One region of the Vibrio owensii genome, then DNA from elsewhere that is predicted to be linked to it. Evidence: riboswitches for the same ligand, from Rfam matches in the RefSeq annotation. Region 1 holds a riboswitch; the other holds the start of a gene.
What was found. A riboswitch is a leader RNA that binds a small molecule or an ion and turns the genes downstream of it on or off. The one in region 1 is predicted to bind cyclic di-GMP.
Positions count from the first base shown of each region.

Region 2: another riboswitch for cyclic di-GMP. It lies ahead of A9237_RS25615 (hypothetical protein); the one in region 1 lies ahead of A9237_RS03180 (TfoX/Sxy family DNA transformation protein).

Region 1 is NZ_CP019959.1:728,594-737,349, forward strand. It holds gene cmoM (tRNA uridine 5-oxyacetic acid(34) methyltransferase CmoM) at 1-197, opposite strand, end outside; gene elyC (envelope biogenesis factor ElyC) at 312-1,118, shown strand; gene torR (two-component system response regulator TorR) at 1,234-1,947, opposite strand; gene torD (molecular chaperone TorD) at 2,181-2,828, shown strand; gene purR (HTH-type transcriptional repressor PurR) at 3,273-4,277, shown strand; cyclic di-GMP riboswitch class I at 4,563-4,652, shown strand; gene A9237_RS03180 (TfoX/Sxy family DNA transformation protein) at 4,769-5,359, shown strand; gene A9237_RS03185 (TVP38/TMEM64 family protein) at 5,480-6,169, shown strand; gene A9237_RS03190 (putative signal transducing protein) at 6,169-6,486, shown strand; gene A9237_RS03195 (alpha/beta fold hydrolase) at 6,524-7,327, opposite strand; gene glgA (glycogen synthase GlgA) at 7,450-8,756, opposite strand, start outside.
Region 2 is NZ_CP019960.1:2,043,119-2,051,874, reverse strand. It holds gene A9237_RS25625 (NAD(P)H-dependent oxidoreductase) at 1-440, shown strand, start outside; gene A9237_RS25620 (hypothetical protein) at 491-793, shown strand; gene A9237_RS25615 (hypothetical protein) at 877-1,476, opposite strand; cyclic di-GMP riboswitch class I at 1,492-1,587, opposite strand; gene A9237_RS25610 (aldo/keto reductase) at 1,997-2,962, shown strand; gene A9237_RS25605 (PKD domain-containing protein) at 3,123-6,242, opposite strand; gene A9237_RS25600 (hypothetical protein) at 6,762-7,148, opposite strand; gene A9237_RS25595 (peptidase U32 family protein) at 7,191-8,756, opposite strand, start outside.

The DNA of each region.
Region 1 (8,756 bases):
GCAAGCTTTTGCGACAATTGTGCTAACCCACCACCCGCATCAAGGACTTGCAGGGCTTGATGGTCGGCGTCTAATTCACTTAGAATCTGTAGAAAATCTTCCCACACAATGATTTGGCGGATCTCCCCTTTATCGGAGCCGTAAATATTTTTTGCAAATTTGTGGGCGATATCGTCGAAATTGCGGTCTTCTGTCACTTCTGCTGAGTTATCATAACGGATTGTGCCGCTATTCTGTCACAAGGAAAGCAGGAATAAAGAGGGTTATCCTCATTTTTATTATCAATTGATGTTTTTTCGGACTATTTATGTATGTTTGAGCTGAAAAAAGTTATGTCAGCCTTGTTGATGCCTCTTCCGGCATTGCTAATCATAGGCTTGTTAGGTCTTGCTCTCATTAGTTTTACCACCAAACGTAAAACTGGCTGCTTTGTTGTTCTATTCTCTTTTGTCGGCATTTTTCTCGTTGCCTTCCAACCTGTTTCAACTAAGCTACTGATGCCGCTAGAGCGCGAGTACAAAGCGTTTTTACCCGTTTCTGGTACCGTCGACTATGTCATGGTTCTTGGTAATGGCCATGTGGTGGACGATGAGATCCCACCGACCTCTCAATTAAGTCGCACAGCACTGATGCGACTCACCGAGGGCATTCGTATTTTGCGCATGTACCCAGGTGCGAAGTTAATCCTGTCTGGTTATGCAGGTGGTTCTGAAATTAGCCATGCTCGTATGATGGCAAACGTCGCGCTTTCTCTTGGCGTTGCTAAATCCGATATTATTTTATTGGAAGACGCCAAAGATACGTGGGAAGAAGCTCGCCAAGCAGCCGCGTTTGTTAAGCAAAAAGACATCGTGCTCGTAACTTCGGCGAGCCACATGAAACGTGCTTTGTATGAGTTCAACGCTGCGGGTATTAAACCCATCCCTGCACCAACGAACTTTATGGCGATTGATGACATCGAGCAGCCATGGCAAAAGTACGCACCGAAAGCTCGTTACTTAGAGCAAACCGAACTGTACTGGCATGAGTATCTTGGTGGGTTATGGCAGAAACTGCGTGACAACGTAGGACAAACGCCAATGGTTGAAATAGAAGAGCCTGAAGTCGCACAACCTTAATTGCTGCCTAGCAAGAACGTTGTCGCTGATAAAACTTATCGTTAGATTGTCTTAACTGAAATCACAGACACAAAAAAGGAGAGCCGATGCTCTCCTTTTTCTTTATTGCGATGATTTAGTCACCTGCAAACATGTAGCCTTCACCGTGAACGGTCACAAAGATTTGTGGGTTCTTTGGATCAAACTCCATCTTAGCGCGCATGCGTCGAATCAGTACATCGATAGTACGATCGTTTGGCGCATCCACTCGGTGGCTGATCATATTCAAAATACGCTCGCGGCTTAGTACCTGATTCGGGTACGAAGACAGTGCCACCAATAGCTCATATTCCGCTTTGGTTAGTTTCACTGGCTCACCGTTACGGCTCAGAGCACGACGTTGAATATCAAACGTCCACTCACCGAAGCGCACAATGTGTTCTTCATTAGTGTCGTTCGCTGTTTTTTGCGAACCGCTACGTGCCGCCGAAATGCGCCACAGCAAGTTCTTAACGCGAACCAATAATTCCCTTAGTTCAAAAGGCTTTGTCACATAATCGTCTGCGCCCATTTCTAGGCCAACGATTTTGTCAATGCTATCCGTGCGTCCTGTCACTAATATGATGCCGATATCTGATTGGCTGCGTAATTCACGCGTAAGCATAAGGCCATCTTCGCCAGGCAAATTAATATCCAACATGATCAGGTCTACATCGCCACTTTGAAGCACTTCGCGCATTTCTGCCCCGCTCTCTGCTTCACTAACTTTGTAGCCTTCATTTTGGAAATAGCCCGCAAGCTTACTACGAGTTACTACATCATCTTCTACGACTAATACGTGATAGCTCATTTACACCACTTTCTGTCTTTTTTATTTTCCAAGACGTATTCTATTCATAACTAGTAACATTTCTAGTCATAGATACATTAAAAAGCAAGATTTTGCGTTTTTATTGATTCAAAGCAAGCTTATTTACAGCCATTCATAAACGCGCATATTTTCCCATAATGGATAACAATTATAGTTACTGCTATTCATCTTAATTGTTTACACTTAGGGGATAACCATTTAGGAGCAAAAAAATGCAAGAAGTGAAAGCTTTTAACGAGAAACGCGCAGAAATCTATTGGTGGTTTTCTAGCCTGTTCGCAAAAGAACTGACAGAGAAAGAACTAGAAAGCTACCACAGTGTTGAAATTCGAAGCTTTTTGGCTGGCCTTGGTGAAAATGAGTCATTAAAACCAGCTGTGGATACCCTTGTTGATGCACTTAACCGCCTACAAGATCGTGAAGACGCGCAACTTGAGTTGGCTGCAGACTTTTGTGAGCTTTTCCTTAAGACAGAAAAGCACGGTGCGCTGCCTTATGCCTCTATGTACATCGGCCAATCTGGTCTGCTAAACGACAAGCCAGCAGAAGAGATGGAAAAACTGATGGCAGAGTTTGGCGTGCAAGTTGATGAAAACCTGAAAGAGCCAGCTGACCACCTAGCGGTAGAGTTGGATTTCTTGGGTAATATGATTATTCGCTCTAACGAACTAGAGCAAGAAAAGCATATGGAAGAAGCGTTCGAAAAGCAGAACGATTTCATCCAACAGCATCTTTTGACTTGGCTACCTCAGTTTGCCGCTAAATGTAAGCAGTTCGACGAATTTGGCTTCTATGTTAGCGTTGCGCAACTATTAATTGCATTTTGTAAACTGGACAGCACCTACCTTCTTGGTGAATAATTGCCGCCTATTTTAGGGAGCCTGCTATTTAGGCTCCCTATTTTATTCGTTTAGTTTTAATCTGGCTTAAAGAAACCCAACCAATTTAGCCGTGAAAATGTGACCTCAAGGGCACAAAACAACCGCTGAAAATATTGCCAGCCTGCCCACATCAGTCTAAAATGTGAGCGCAAACGATTAAATATGATTTATATGTAAACCGCTGAAATATAGCGGTTTTTGTGTTTTCTTAACATGATTGCTGACTAATTCCTCACTTATAAAAGAAGGGAATATGAGTCTCAGCAACAAATGTTGCTACAAATCTTTTTATACCGATTCGGAACAACCACTGCCAAATATCTCAGCAATGCCCTTTCTTGCAGTTGCTCGGTTTGTGCAAGACCCTAAGCGTATGGTTGTCTTCACTCACGGTATTCAGTAGCTCGATACAGGACATCATTTATGGCCACTATTAAAGACGTTGCTCGCTTAGCCGGCGTTTCTACCACAACGGTTTCGCACGTAATTAACAAAACTCGCTTTGTTGCAGAAGCAACCCAAGAAAAAGTAATGAAAGCGGTTGATGAACTAAATTACGCGCCAAGCGCCGTTGCTCGTAGCTTGAAGTGCAACTCTACTCGTACTATCGGTATGTTAGTTACTCAATCAACCAACCTATTCTTCTCTGAAGTCATCGATGGTGTTGAGAGTTACTGTTACCGTCAAGGTTACACTCTAATTCTTTGTAACACGGGCGGTATCTACGAGAAGCAACGTGACTACATCCGCATGCTAGCTGAGAAACGCGTAGATGGCATCCTAGTAATGTGTTCTGACTTGACGGAAGAGCTAAAAGAGATGCTAGACCGCCATTCTGACATTCCAAAAGTTGTGATGGACTGGGGCCCTGAGAGCTCACAGGCAGATAAGATCATCGATAACTCGGAAGAAGGCGGCTACATCGCGACGAAATACCTGATCGATAACGGTCACACTGACATCGCATGTTTGAGCGGTCATTTTGAAAAAGCGGCGTGCCAAGAGCGTATCGCTGGTTACCGCCGAGCGATGGCGGAAGCAAACCTAACGGTTAACGAAGATTGGGTTCTTGAAGGTAACTTTGAGTGTGATACTGCTGTACTGGCGGCAGATAACATCACTGCAATGGAAAAACGCCCAACGGCTGTCTTCTGCTTTAACGACACAATGGCGCTAGGCTTAATGAGCCGCTTGCAGCAAAACGGTATCAAAGTACCGGATGATGTATCCGTGATCGGTTACGACAACATTGAGCTTGCAGAATACTTTTCTCCACCGCTAACGACTATCCACCAACCAAAACGTCGTGTGGGTAAAAACGCATTTGAGATCCTTTTGGAGCGCATCAAAGACAAAGAACACGAGAAACGTGTGTTCGAGATGCAACCAGAGATCGTTGTTCGCAACACGGTTAAGAAACTAAACTAACCTCATCTGCGAACTCATTTTACAAAGCGCTCTTATGGGCGCTTTTTTAATGCCTAAAAATAACTTTCCCTTAATATTTCAGTTCAAGAATACAACCTTAAACTTCGATAAGTTGCTGTTTTAATTAAGGTGTAGTCCATTTCCTACATCAAGCTTTTGTATGACAAGTAGATGCTCAGCAATATGAAACAAAACACATCAATTTAACGCTATTAACTGAACCAAGATCACACTTTTATATTTGAAACGTGATGTTAATTCAATATACGAAGTATTCTCAAAGAGTCACGCACAGGGCAAACCATTCGAAAGGGTGGGACGCAAAGCCTCCGGCCTGAACCATCTTATTAGATGGAAGGTAGCGGGGTTACCGATGGCAAATATGCATTAAGTGAGTTTACCCTTTAATGACATTGTGTCTGCATGCATTTGCTAATCTCTCGGACCTGATTTTTGGTGGCGTAATATTAATTACACCGAGATAACACATCATGGATAAACCGATACTCAAAGACTCAATGAAGCTGTTTGAGGCACTTGGTAATATCAAGTCGCGCTCAATGTTTGGCGGCTTTGGGCTCTTCGCCGATGAAACGATGTTTGCACTAGTTGTGAACAATCAACTTCATATACGAGCTGACCAACAAACTTCATCTGACTTCGAGACTCAAGGATTAAAACCGTACGTCTACAAGAAACGTGGTTTCCCAGTTGTTACGAAATACTACGCTATTTCTGATGATCTATGGGATTCGACCGATCGCTTGATTGAAGTTGCAAAGCAATCTCTAGAGACTGCTAAGCAAGAGAAAAAACAGCAAGCGAGCACCAAACCTAACCGATTGAAAGACCTTCCTAATCTACGCCTTGCAACTGAACGTATGCTGAAGAAAGCAGGCATTGACTCTGTCGAGCAACTAGAAGAAGAAGGTGCCCTAAACGCTTATAAAGCAATCCAAGATACGCATGCCTCTACGGTAAGCCTTGAATTGTTGTGGGCGCTTGAAGGCGCTATCAACGGAACACATTGGAGCGTCGTACCTCAGTCTCGCCGGGAAGAGTTGATGAGTGCTCTCTCGTAGAGCAATCATTTCAGCATGACATTGAGTAAAAACCGCAGTTTTCACACTGCGGTTTTTTTTTGAAATTTTTTCTTACTCCATTCTGTCTTATTATTTAAGAAGCCAAACGGAGCCATTGATATGAATAAGAAACTGATTTTAGGACTGATCCTACTCGCGACCATCATCTTTTTAGGTGTCAACTTCGGTCAATATTTAACGCTAGAAAACGCAAAAGCACAGCAACAAGCGTTAAACAGTTTCATTGACCAAAACTTCGTGTTTGCCGCCGCTACCTATTTCTTTGCTTATATTGCTATCACCGCCTTTTCTATTCCTGGAGCTGCGGTTGTAACGCTTTTGGGTGCCGCCTTGTTTGGTTTTTGGACGAGTTTACTTTTAGTGTCTTTTGCCAGCACAATCGGTGCAACCATTGCGTTTTTAAGCAGCCGTTACCTGTTGCGTGAATGGGTACAAAGCAAGTTCGGTAATAAGTTAAATGCCATTAACCAAGGTGTAGAAAAAGACGGCGCTTTTTACCTTTTCTCTCTACGTTTAATTCCGGTATTTCCGTTTTTCTTGATCAACTTGCTGATGGGGCTAACACCAATGTCAGTCGCACGATTCTACCTAACCAGCCAAATCGGTATGTTGCCAGGTACTGCCGTCTACCTAAATGCAGGTACACAGCTCGCCACTATCGACAGTCTTTCAGGAATTGTGTCACCAACCGTATTAGCGTCGTTTGCTCTGCTCGGCTTGTTCCCAATCATCGCAAAATGGGTTATGAATAAAGTTCGTCCAGCCCAAGTTCAAAACGGAAATGCTTAATGAAGATATACATCGCTAAAAATCCTGCAGAAGCTCATATCGTCTGTGAGCTTCTCAAAACCGAACAGATAGCTTGTGAAGTAAGAGGTGAGGGAATGTTCGCCTTAAAAGGTGAGTTGCCATTTAGCGATGATACAGACCCGTATGTTTGGCTTTTACATCCGGAGCAGAAACTAAAAGCATCTACCATTGTTGAAGATTATCTCCAACAAGCGGAATTGACTTATCAAGACTGGCAGTGCCCGCAGTGTTCAGAACAAAACGAAGGCCAGTTTGGTGCGTGTTGGCAATGTGGATATCAAATAGGGGAGCCATAACGGCTCCCCTACTCTTTTGAAATCTTCAATAAATGCGTTAAGCCGCTAGACTCTGCTGCTTAATGAACTCGATGGAATGTTGGTTAAAGTCATCGGGCCTTTCTACATTACACACATGGCCACAATCTGGTATTTCTCTCAGTACGCTCAACTTATGCACCGCGACCATTTCTTTCACTGGCTTGATGAACATGTAGTCTCGGTCCCCCATCAAATACAGCGTCGGAATCGGTAGTTCACGATCTTTGAAATATCTCATCAATGGGTTCACATCTGCAGCCAAAGTAAACCAACGCTTAAATTCTTTTTGGCATAGCTTCTTGGCTTCGCGAATAAACAAGTGCCTTGATTCACGCTGGTTCTTCTGCGGCATAACGATATAAGCAAACAACTTGTACAACCACATGTAAGGAAGAATGTGTTTACCAAGGTTCCCCAATTTCACCAGTATCTGTGAGCGAGTATTTAAACGAGTGACTGCGCCACCCAGCACCATTGAGCGAACACGGTCTGAAGCCAGTTCTGCCAAGTTACGCACAATAATAGTACCCAAGGACATACCAACAAAGTGTGCTGATTGGATCTTAAGGTGATCCAACACTTTTAAGATATCCTGAGTTACGGCGGTAAAGGTATAGCGACTAGTAATCAGCTCTTTCAACAGTTGATTGGACTTTCCGTGACCTCGAAGATCGATGAGCAACAAATTGAAATGCTGCTTATACGCTTTGATTTGCTTAAACCAGATCGAAGAACTCCCACCAGCACCATGTACGAAAACAACCCACTCATTACTGGTAGGGTGCAAATAGGTTTTGTGGAAAAGAAGTGGCTGAGTCATGTATCAGTACGAAAAACACTTTTTGTGAAAGGGAATGGATAAATGCTACCACACTCCATAAGGGTAAGATAATAAAGGCACCTCATTCGGTGCCTTTCGTTACACTTTTTAAAGATTTTGCGTCAATTTAACGCAGCTCTATACAGTTGCAAATACTCTTCTGCCGCTTTTCGCCAACAAAAGTCTTTTTGCATAGCATGAAGTTGTACACGTCTCACTTCTGTCACATTTTGTGCGTAAAGCAGAAGTGCTCTCAACATTGTCAGTAATAGACCTTGCGGCGTTGGTTCATAGAAAACGAATCCCGTAGCATCGGCTGGATTCACATCGTAGTCATTCACGCTGTCTTTCAAGCCACCGACTCCACGAACGATTGGCAAAGTACCGTAAGCCATGCTGTAGATTTGGTTCAAACCACAAGGTTCGAATTCAGAAGGCATCAGGAAGAAATCCGATCCCGCCTCAACCAAGTGTGCTAATTCGTTATCGTACGCTTCAACGAAGACAAACTTATCCGCAAATTGCGCCGCTACATCTCGTAACTGCGCCGCGAGAATAGGATCGCCCGTGCCAACCACAACTAGTTGAACATCGTGTTTTAGAAAGTCTGCCAACGCAGGCAATAGATAGTGCACACCTTTTTGCTGTGTTAGGCGGCACACCATACCAAACATGGCGCAATCTGATGCTTCAAGTCCCAGCTTTTCTTGCATTGCTTTTTTACATGCGTTCTTACCACGAACCATACTTTGACGATTGGCTTTATAGTTAAGCGGCAAGTTTGAATCGGTTTCTGGATTCCACGCACTGTAATCACATCCATTAAGGATGCCTACCAAATCATTAGCACGTTGCTGAAACTCCCACGCCATACCGTGGCTTCCAAGCTCAGTTTTCAGCTCTTCGGCATAAGTCGGGCTAACAGCATTGATTTTATCTGCGTTCATTACCCCTGCTTTCAGCATAGTAATGTGCGTTGCACTTACTGCAGCATCTGGCACCTTTCGGCTATGGAATTCTGGCAGACATTGAACATCGTCATAGCTAAACACGCCTTTAAACACCGCATTATGGATTGAAATAACACTGCGAGTGTTAGCAAAGAAAGCGTCGTGGCCGTAACGATGTTTTAGCAGGAAGGGAACTAAGCCTGTGTGCCAGTCATTGGCATGAACAATATCGGGCTGGAAGCCAAGCTTTGGCAGCATGTCTAAGCAAGCCGCACTGAAAAACGCGAAACGCTCGCCGTTATCCGTGTAGGCTTGGTTGTTTTCCGCGTACATAGACGGACGATTGAAATAAGGAGGGCAATCAATCAAATAAACCGGATTATCCCCAAGCGTTAACTTAAGGACACGGTAAGCAGTATGAGGCCAACTTGTTAGCTCTGTTTCCAGAACCGTTTCCGCTTCAGACAACTGTTCAATAC
Region 2 (8,756 bases), on a different replicon from region 1:
TCGCCCCCGAGATTGAGGCTGAAATTCAAAAGCTCGAATGGTGTGATCTGGTGATCTTCCAATTCCCACTTTGGTGGTTTGGGATGCCAGCGATGCTCAAAGGTTGGGTGGATCGTGTGTTTGCAATGGGGCGCACCTATGGCTCCGGTCGCTTCTATGAAAATGGCGTTTACAAAGGCAAAAAAGCCATGGTCAGTGTCACCATGGGGGGCCCAGAAGAGCTGTATGTTAAAGACGGGTGGAATGGTGATTTAGATGCGATTCTTCGTCCAGTTCATCGCGGTGTGTTTGAGTTCAATGGCTTCTCTGTGCTTGAGCCGCATAAGGTATTTGGCCCAGCAAGAAAAACGGAAGACGAACGCAAAGCTGAGTTAGAAAATTATGCGCAGCGACTGACGTCTATCTTTGAAGAACCTTCGATTAAAATTGGTCAGTACTAATTCCTTCTGCACACGGAAGTCGGCTTTTTCAACTTAGTTTGGAGTCCACTATGAACTCAGAAAAAACACATCAAACCCTGGTCATGTGGGGTGCGAATAAGAACCAAATCTCCAAGATTTTACCAAGCGATATGGACGAACAAGAAGCGCTGCAACGTGAGCAGCATATCTTGGCAATTGAAGAGTGTTTGCAGCTACTTTTTCGTCAACCAGAAGCGCGCAAAACCTTTATGAACAGCGCAAGCAAAAGCGTGTTCTTTGAAGGCAGAAAGCCATTAGAAGTGATCGCATCTGGCAGTCTTGACGATTTAGCAGAAGCACACCGAATCATTCGCAGTATGTTGTGTATCTAAGAAGAGAAAGGGTGACATGAAAGTCACCCTTTGTTGTTATTGAGGTAGTTTGAGTTTTAGTGCTCTGCTATAGAAGGGCTAGATTACTCAGGACAAGTCGCTAACTTCTCTTTTGTTCTTGGTGTCACTGTTACATTTCCATATTTGTCTGTTGGGCAGTATGGAACAAACACTTGAGCCATAAATTGGCTGCCTTCAAAATCTTGCAGCATTTTGCTTTCAAGCTTGTAGAAAGAAGTGACAATCCAGTTACCGCTACCGCGTACTTCTCGTAGAATCAGGTCACTTTTATCTTTGCCGTCATAGATGATCGACCAACCCAGTTTTGCATCGCGCTTCATTGAACCGCGCGTCAGTTCAATACCAGCTTGGTTTTCGATGCTCTCAACGCTGAGTATTGGAAGTGCTTCGTTGAGTGCTCTTTTCTCGTTTCTGCCTTGTACTTTTAAAACGGGGGCTTTCGCTCCGCCAGCGTCACGAGTATTTGAAACGGTTAAGGTCGATTCCATGTTGTTATCGCCTTTTAAAACCAAGCCGCCATCAGATTCGACATCCCAGCCCACACGAGCACCTGCAGCGTTGTTTGCGTCGTGGATGGAGTCAAAATTTTTGCCTTGAAGTGCGAAGGCATTTGTCGATAGGAAGAGTGATGAAATGACGATTGTAGTGATTGAATTTTTCATTTTTCGGATTCCAAGTTCCGCAACCCGGCTGTCTTAATTCCTTTTTATCTTGAACAGATAAGACCCGTGGCTTTCCGTCCTCACCTCACGATGAGTTTGGCAATGAAGTTATTGATATGTGTGTCATATCGCATCTACTACTTTAGGATTAATTAATGTATGCGCAATGAAATGGACTGAAATATCGCTTTTATGGAGTATGCATACTGTTTGTTTTGGGTGCTTGCTCACGCTATGTATGGGTATTTTAAATGTTAAAAATCAATGTGATATAACTATTAATAAAAATGTTAAAATTATACTGACGAAGAAGTTTTAACGTGTTTTTGAGCTTAAACTTGCTCTCGCTCTGACACCATTTCAGGCAGTTAGCAATAAAGTACAAATCTTCAGGCAACAATCTTCAATCCTCCTTCTCCATGCGTTGCTAATCTTATTACCAAGCAATCGAGGTGACTCGAAACACACACAAATCGCGTTTTGTTGCTGAGGTCAGCAGCAAGAGAATTGGAGAAGAATCATGTCAAATAGCAACTTTGCAGCAATCAAACAAATCGGTTACGGCGCAATGGGTCTTGAGGGCTATTACGGTGAGAGTGATGACGCAGTGGCGGTGCAAACTCTGGTTCATGCTATTGAACAAGGCATGATGATCGACACAGCTGACGCTTACGGTGCAGGGCACAACGAAGATTTGATCAAAAAAGCCATCGCGCAAACCAATCAAAAAGCGTTTATTGCGACTAAATTTGGCATCGTGTTTGAAGAAGACCAAGTAGGTAGCACGCTAGATACTGGCTGGGGATTCCCTTTAACCATCAATGGCACTAAAGAGTATGTTGCTCGTGCGATTGATAACAGTCTAGAGCGTTTGGGTGTGGAACAAATCGACCTACTTTATGCACACTACCTAGATCCACAAATTCCGCTTGAAGAAACGGTCGCTGCAATGGCAGATGCAGTGAAAGCGGGGAAAGTAAAAGCGATTGGTCTGTCTAACGTTACAGCGGAGCAAGTGTTGCGCGCTAATGAAATCCACCCAATCTCGGCGGTGCAATACGAATACTCACTGTTCCGTCGTGAAGCGGAAACGGACATCCTACCTGCGGTAAACCAAATCGGTGCAGCACTGGTTTGTTGGTCGCCACTTGGTGCTGGTTTTCTGACTGGTCAGGTTAAAGAGTTGGACGAAAATGATTTTCGCAACAACAACCCAAAAATGCAGGGCGAAAACTTCACAAGCAATTTAGCGCGCTTAGAAGAGATCAAGAATATTGCTGCTGAGTATGACATCACTCCAGCACAACTTGCTTTGGCATGGTTGGTCGCGCAAGGCGATAACATCATCCCAATTCCGGGTAGTCGTAAAACCTCTCGCATTGATGAAAACTTGGGTGCTCTAAACGTCACTTTGAGCCAAGAAACCCTTGCGAAGCTTGATGAAATTGCTCCGATTGGCGCTTTCAAAGGCGCGACACTGGTTTAAGTCTTTTACTGTGTCCCGCATTTATCCCATCACTTGTTGAACGAGTGATGGGCTTTTTGATTCCTAAAGAATGGTGTCGTTAAAACAAAAAAAGATACCGCCTATCAAGACGGTATCAAATGTTATGAATTTGGATGGTTAACGCCAATTAATCAGACGGTTACGAACAGCTATCAATCAACGTCCAGCCTGAGTATGAGTCAGCCGGGGTCAGTGTCGAGTCTGTCCAACGGTCGGCTTCATACAAGCTGCCTTGGTAGGTCACTTGTTCGCCCGGTTGGTACTGTCTTTGTTCGAACTCTGGGATGTCGGCACAAATGCCATCACCGCCACCGCTGTTATCACCAACGACTTTCAATGAAGTTGAATCTGAGGCATTTAGCTCGCCATCAGAAACCTGCAATGAAATCGTGAAGGTGAGGTCTGGGTCTGTGACCGGAGCCGTTACCACTAACGTGTCGCTATTGGTGTCGCCGACAACTGTCAGGTCAGAAGGGACACTCCATTTATAGCTAATCACATCGCCATCTGGATCAGAAGCGTTAGCGGTGATGGTTACGCTTTCGCCACTGTTTACCTGATAGTTCGGAGACAGTGAAACGCTTGGTGGATTATTGTCGACTGGTGGCTTATCGCCGCCGTCACCGCCCCAAATTGAGCCGTCACAATCGTTGCCAACCAAACACGTTGGATTTTGCGCGTAAGCGTCGACTTTGTTGTCTAGCCAGCCGTTGTCCGTGCCGTTTGAGCCCATGGTAACGACCGCCGTAGTTGAGCCACCACCCCATAACAAGGCAAACACGTTGCTCTTCGGTAGATCTTGCATCGCGACATGAGACCAGTCGTAGCCCGCGTCTTTTTCTAGCAATTCTCGAACGTTACTCGCACCGTTGTACGTGGTTGGATTGAGCTGTTTGTCGAGTAGGCCAGTACGTACGTTGTTGATGTCCGTTCCGATGCGTGCATCACCCATAAAGTAAGAACCGCCAGACGCTTCATGTTCAACGTTGATCAATGTATTGCCTTCATCATGAGTCGGCATGTGGCCACCTGGGATTTGCCAAATCATGGCCGGAGACTCAACGCCATCACTGATGGTTTTTACATACGATAGGTAACGTGTCCAGCTGGTGGCGTTGTACGCGTAGTTCGCGATCGCTTCTGAGCCGAAACCGTCGCGCTCATATTTGTCGAACACAATGTAATCTGGTTGGTAAGTGCCAGTGTAAACATCCAGCGAGTTGACGAAGTTCGCCACTTCTTGGCCTTTGTCAGCTGATTGGTCGTCGGTCTGGTGAATCCAGTTGGCAGAGCCTACCGCCCACAAGTTGATTTGCCAGCCGTAAGTTACGTCTTCTGCCAACCCATTCATGATGAAGTTGAGTGACGCAATGTAGCCTTTTAGTGTGTTCTCGAATTGAGGAACGGCCACTGGTGGTTGATAACCGTAAGTCGTCTTCATGTAATCCAACGCACGAGCGAGTTGGTCATTCACATTGACCGCGCCCGCTTGGTTTAGGTCGTCTACATGGCTTGGGTTTTTCTGTAGTTCACCTAAGAAGTCAGGGTTAAGCACAAACGACATTGGCGAGCTGCCATCACCAGCTGCGTACTCTTGCGCCGCAATGGCTTGAGTAATGAAGGTCGCGTAATGTTTGTAGAGCAATTCATCATCGACTAAGTCTGTCCAGCTTGCACCGCCACTAGCGTTTGCAGTGTAAACCACCATGACTGGCAGTACGTGATGGCCTGAAAGCTCTGAAGCGCTTTGTGCATTCGCGTAGGTTCTATGCAGCGGAAGCTCGTCTTTCGGCAGGATTACCCCCGGATCACCAGAACCACTCAAGCCAGCATACTTGAATATGGCGTTGACCTTGGTTGCGCCGATTTCATTGGTGGTCTGTTCGCTGTCGTTCGTCACCGTGCCGTTTGCTACGTAATCTGGGAAGCCTTTGACTGCAAGGCTCATCGCTTCGCGGAATGGCAGCGTCAGCAACAACGGAGCATCGCTTTGCGTGACAGAGACAGAATCATCCCCGTCATAGGCATAACGTGTGTCTCCAGCAAACACCGAATCGATTTGGATATCGTACTCACCCGGTTTAACGTCGTCAGGTAAGGTGAATGGCGAGCTACTAATCTCGTAGCTGTAGCGGCTAGATCCATCTTTCGCGACAAGGTTGAGCACAATTGGCATCGCTTCTTGAGGTAAGTTGACAATACTCGCTTGAACGGTAGTGAAGTCGTCACTCGCGATCGGCGTTTCAACGATGTTAGTGCTGATTTCTGTCGCCGTGTCTTTGTTGACCATTACATCGAGGTTGTCGCTCGGTTGGTAAAGCACGTTGTTCACCGTAATAGGTGAGTAGGAGAGATCGTATTTGTGGTTATCAAGCAGCTTGCTGATGTCGATCTCGCCGCCAAATGGCACCACTAGGCTGCGTTCAACGTCTTGCGTGCCTGCCGCTTTCACGGTGGCATCTGTGGTTAGGCTTGCCGTAATGCCATCCAGTGCAGGCATGGTGAGCGAGATGGTAGCGTAGTAGATAAACGCATCGTACTGCACGGAGACACTAGGCTGTGTTGCATCGCTATCGACAGTCACGGTTGAGGTTGGCGAGGAGGCGTGGGCAATCCCCATTTCGCTCGTTACATCTTGCGCGGTGACTTGATACTCGCCATCTTGGAGGTGCTCCAGAACAAAGCTGCTTCCCCACGGTACAGACACGGTCTCACTGTAGTTCTCACCCTCAACCAAAATCGATGCTGCGGCTAGGCTGGCATGTGGTGCACTTGGTGCCTGTAAGGTGATCTTGCCTTGAAGCGCAGGATCATTCTTGATGATCACCTTCTCGACATGCACGTCGTTTCCATCGATGTAATCACCATTGCTGGCATTAAGACCAAAGAAGATTTGAGCTGTTTGGCCATCGTTTAGAATTTGTGACGTGCTGTCATGAGTAAAGACAAACGTATTGGGAGCAGGGCTGCTGACATTAAAAGGTGCGCCCCATGAGCTATTCACCGTCGCGTCTTTGTCTGAGGTAACCCAAATCTCTGCGTCCGCCAAGTCTAATTGCTGACCTGAGATATTCTTCAAATCGACCTGCGCTTGTGAGTACCACTGGTCAACCTGTGGCACGGTTATCGTGGCAGAGACTGATTCGCTTTGAACGGCCGTTATGATGTTTTCTTGTGTTGCGCCGAGTGCAGAGGTGGCCATGATTGGGGAACCCATGAGCACCGCTGTTACCATCAAACTGATTGTTGTTTTTTTCATTGTTGAATCCTCATCACTTGCTTAAAAAAGCTAAGTGACTGTCCTTGTTGATTTTCTATTCGTGGGGGATTTCCGGCGAGGACTTCAAACACTAAGCAAACGTCACAAAGAGAGGGAAGCCCCTTGATCTAACCACTGCCGAAATCACTCATATTTTTTGCTTACATCCAGTTACAAATGAAAAGAAACAACTCAAAATTTGAAGGCCGATTCAGAAAAAAATCACTATATGCATTCAGGTTTATAAACTGAGTTAATTTATTGATTGGGATGAATATTGATGTCAATTATTGGTGGCTAGAGTATTTACTTGACTAATGCTTTTGGTTGAGTGGGAGAGCATTGTTGGGGCGAATAAAATGAATTGCTAATACGATGAGAAAAGTGGATCTTGAGCCCAAAAATAAGCTGGTACAGAGTCAGAATAAGCGGGATAAAGTGATAAATTGGATGGCGATTTTGGTGTTCAAAACGGCCATCCAAGAGATAAAAATCAAGAGCAAAATCGCCTTGAAAGAGTTAAGCGCGATAAAACTTACTTTCGTTGAAAACGTCACGATCACGCGGATCGTTCGATAGGAACATCCACATCTCTTTCATGCTTTGTTCAAAGAACTCTTCTTCAAACACCACCATAGAGCAATGTTCACCAAGCCCAACCACGAACGGTTCGAGTGCTTCAAACCCAATGCATTCGATGTCTTCAATATCAATGAAATACAGCTTCTTATCGGTTCTTTGTTCGCTTTCTGCGGGCAATTTGCCTTTACCAAGCGCTGAAAAGTTAAGCTCAACGGTTAAACCCGTACGGTTTTGTTTGAGCTCATAAACCGCTTCCGTTTGAGCCATCACGCTGTAGTTCAAATCATCAAAGTAGCTCAGTGTTTCTTGCTTCATTGGGTGCATAAGTCTTCCATAAATTGTGCAGTTGAATCTGATGAGATTCCGTTACAAGCCTTTCAAGTATTGAGCGTTTGCCGTTGGGTGAATCGCAGTATTAAGTGCTTCAACATACTGCTCATTATGTTCATTCAGCAGAGCGGTAAAGGCATCGATCAATTCAGGTTTGGTCATCGTGACTTTAGTTTCCGTCTGGATGTCGCGCAGGTCGATCAATACGTCAGTTAACAGCTGCGGCAAATCCTGCAGCACTTGCAGGTTCAATACGTTGTGCTCGCTGTAGATCGAGTTGTGACTGCCTTTTTGTTTTTGCACCACATACGGGTTGTCTTTTAGGTTGATGATCGATGTGCGCTTGTCACAACGCTTCAAACAACCTTTGTTGACCTTAATCTTGCGGCAACCTTCGGTTTGTTGGAACAAACATTGGCGACTAGTCAGCAGAGTGTTCGGGTGGTAAATGCTGTAGTAGCTGCGCATATTGTGCGGGCGCTTAATGTGGCGCATCTGCTTCATATTCAGCTCGTTAGAGATAAACGCACCGCTTGCGGCGAATTCTTCTTGCAAACATTTGAATGAGTAGGAGTTCACCGTGTTCATCTGCGGGCCAGCAACCCAACCTAATCCTAGCTCTTGAGCCAACATGCCCACGCCAGAGTTATTGGTGATCGACAATTCTGGTTTCACTGCTTCTAAGAATGCACGTGAGGCTTGGTAATCGTCGCCAATCAAAATTGCAGGGAACCAAGGTTTCAATCTTGGGTTTGCTTGGAACAACTCAATCATCGCATTCAGTTCACCCGCCAATCCCATTGGTAGCTGGAAATACACATCGACATTGCTGTCTTCGCATAGTGCGGTGTCTTCTACTGATGAAATCAAGACAGATAGCTTCGGAGCGCCTTCGCGCATATCTGGTTGAGGCAGCGTCGGCAAAGTCGGTACATCAATCGCGCCTTTTAGGCTGCTGCCAGAGGCTTGCGTTGAAGTCACATCAAAATCTTGAGTCTTCTCTGCAACCTTCTCAATGATTGCGGTTTTGTCGTTGTAGAGCTTCTTCTTCACGCCTTGCACATCATCGGCGGATTCGCATTTGTAGATCTTCGAGAAGTGTTTTACGGCGTGATCGCGAGGGTTGTCGATGTACATCGCTTTACCGAAATCACCTTGCAAAAACGCGTTAGAGAAATCGCGGTTAAATACGGTGTACAACTCTGTGGTGTCGTTTGACAGTTCTACGCCATCACACAAGCGGTCAATCTGTTTACGCCAGTTATCGACCACGGTGTAAACGTAGTGAGATTTCTTAATGCGGCCTTCCACTTTCAACGAATACACGCCCGCATCGGCAAGCGCTTCTAAATCGCTAAATGCCGAGTTGTCCTTCATGTTGAGAGGGTAGCTGTTGCCTGTTTTGGTGGTTTCGTATTGCTCACGACAAGGCTGACTACAACGACCACGGTTGCCCGAAGCGCCGTTACGCGCAGAACTGATGTAGCAAATGCCTGAGAAACCGATGCAGTAAGAGCCATGCACAAACACTTCCATCATCACGTCATGCTCACGACCAAACTGAGCCAGGTGCTTGATCTCATTGATGTTCAGTTCACGAGA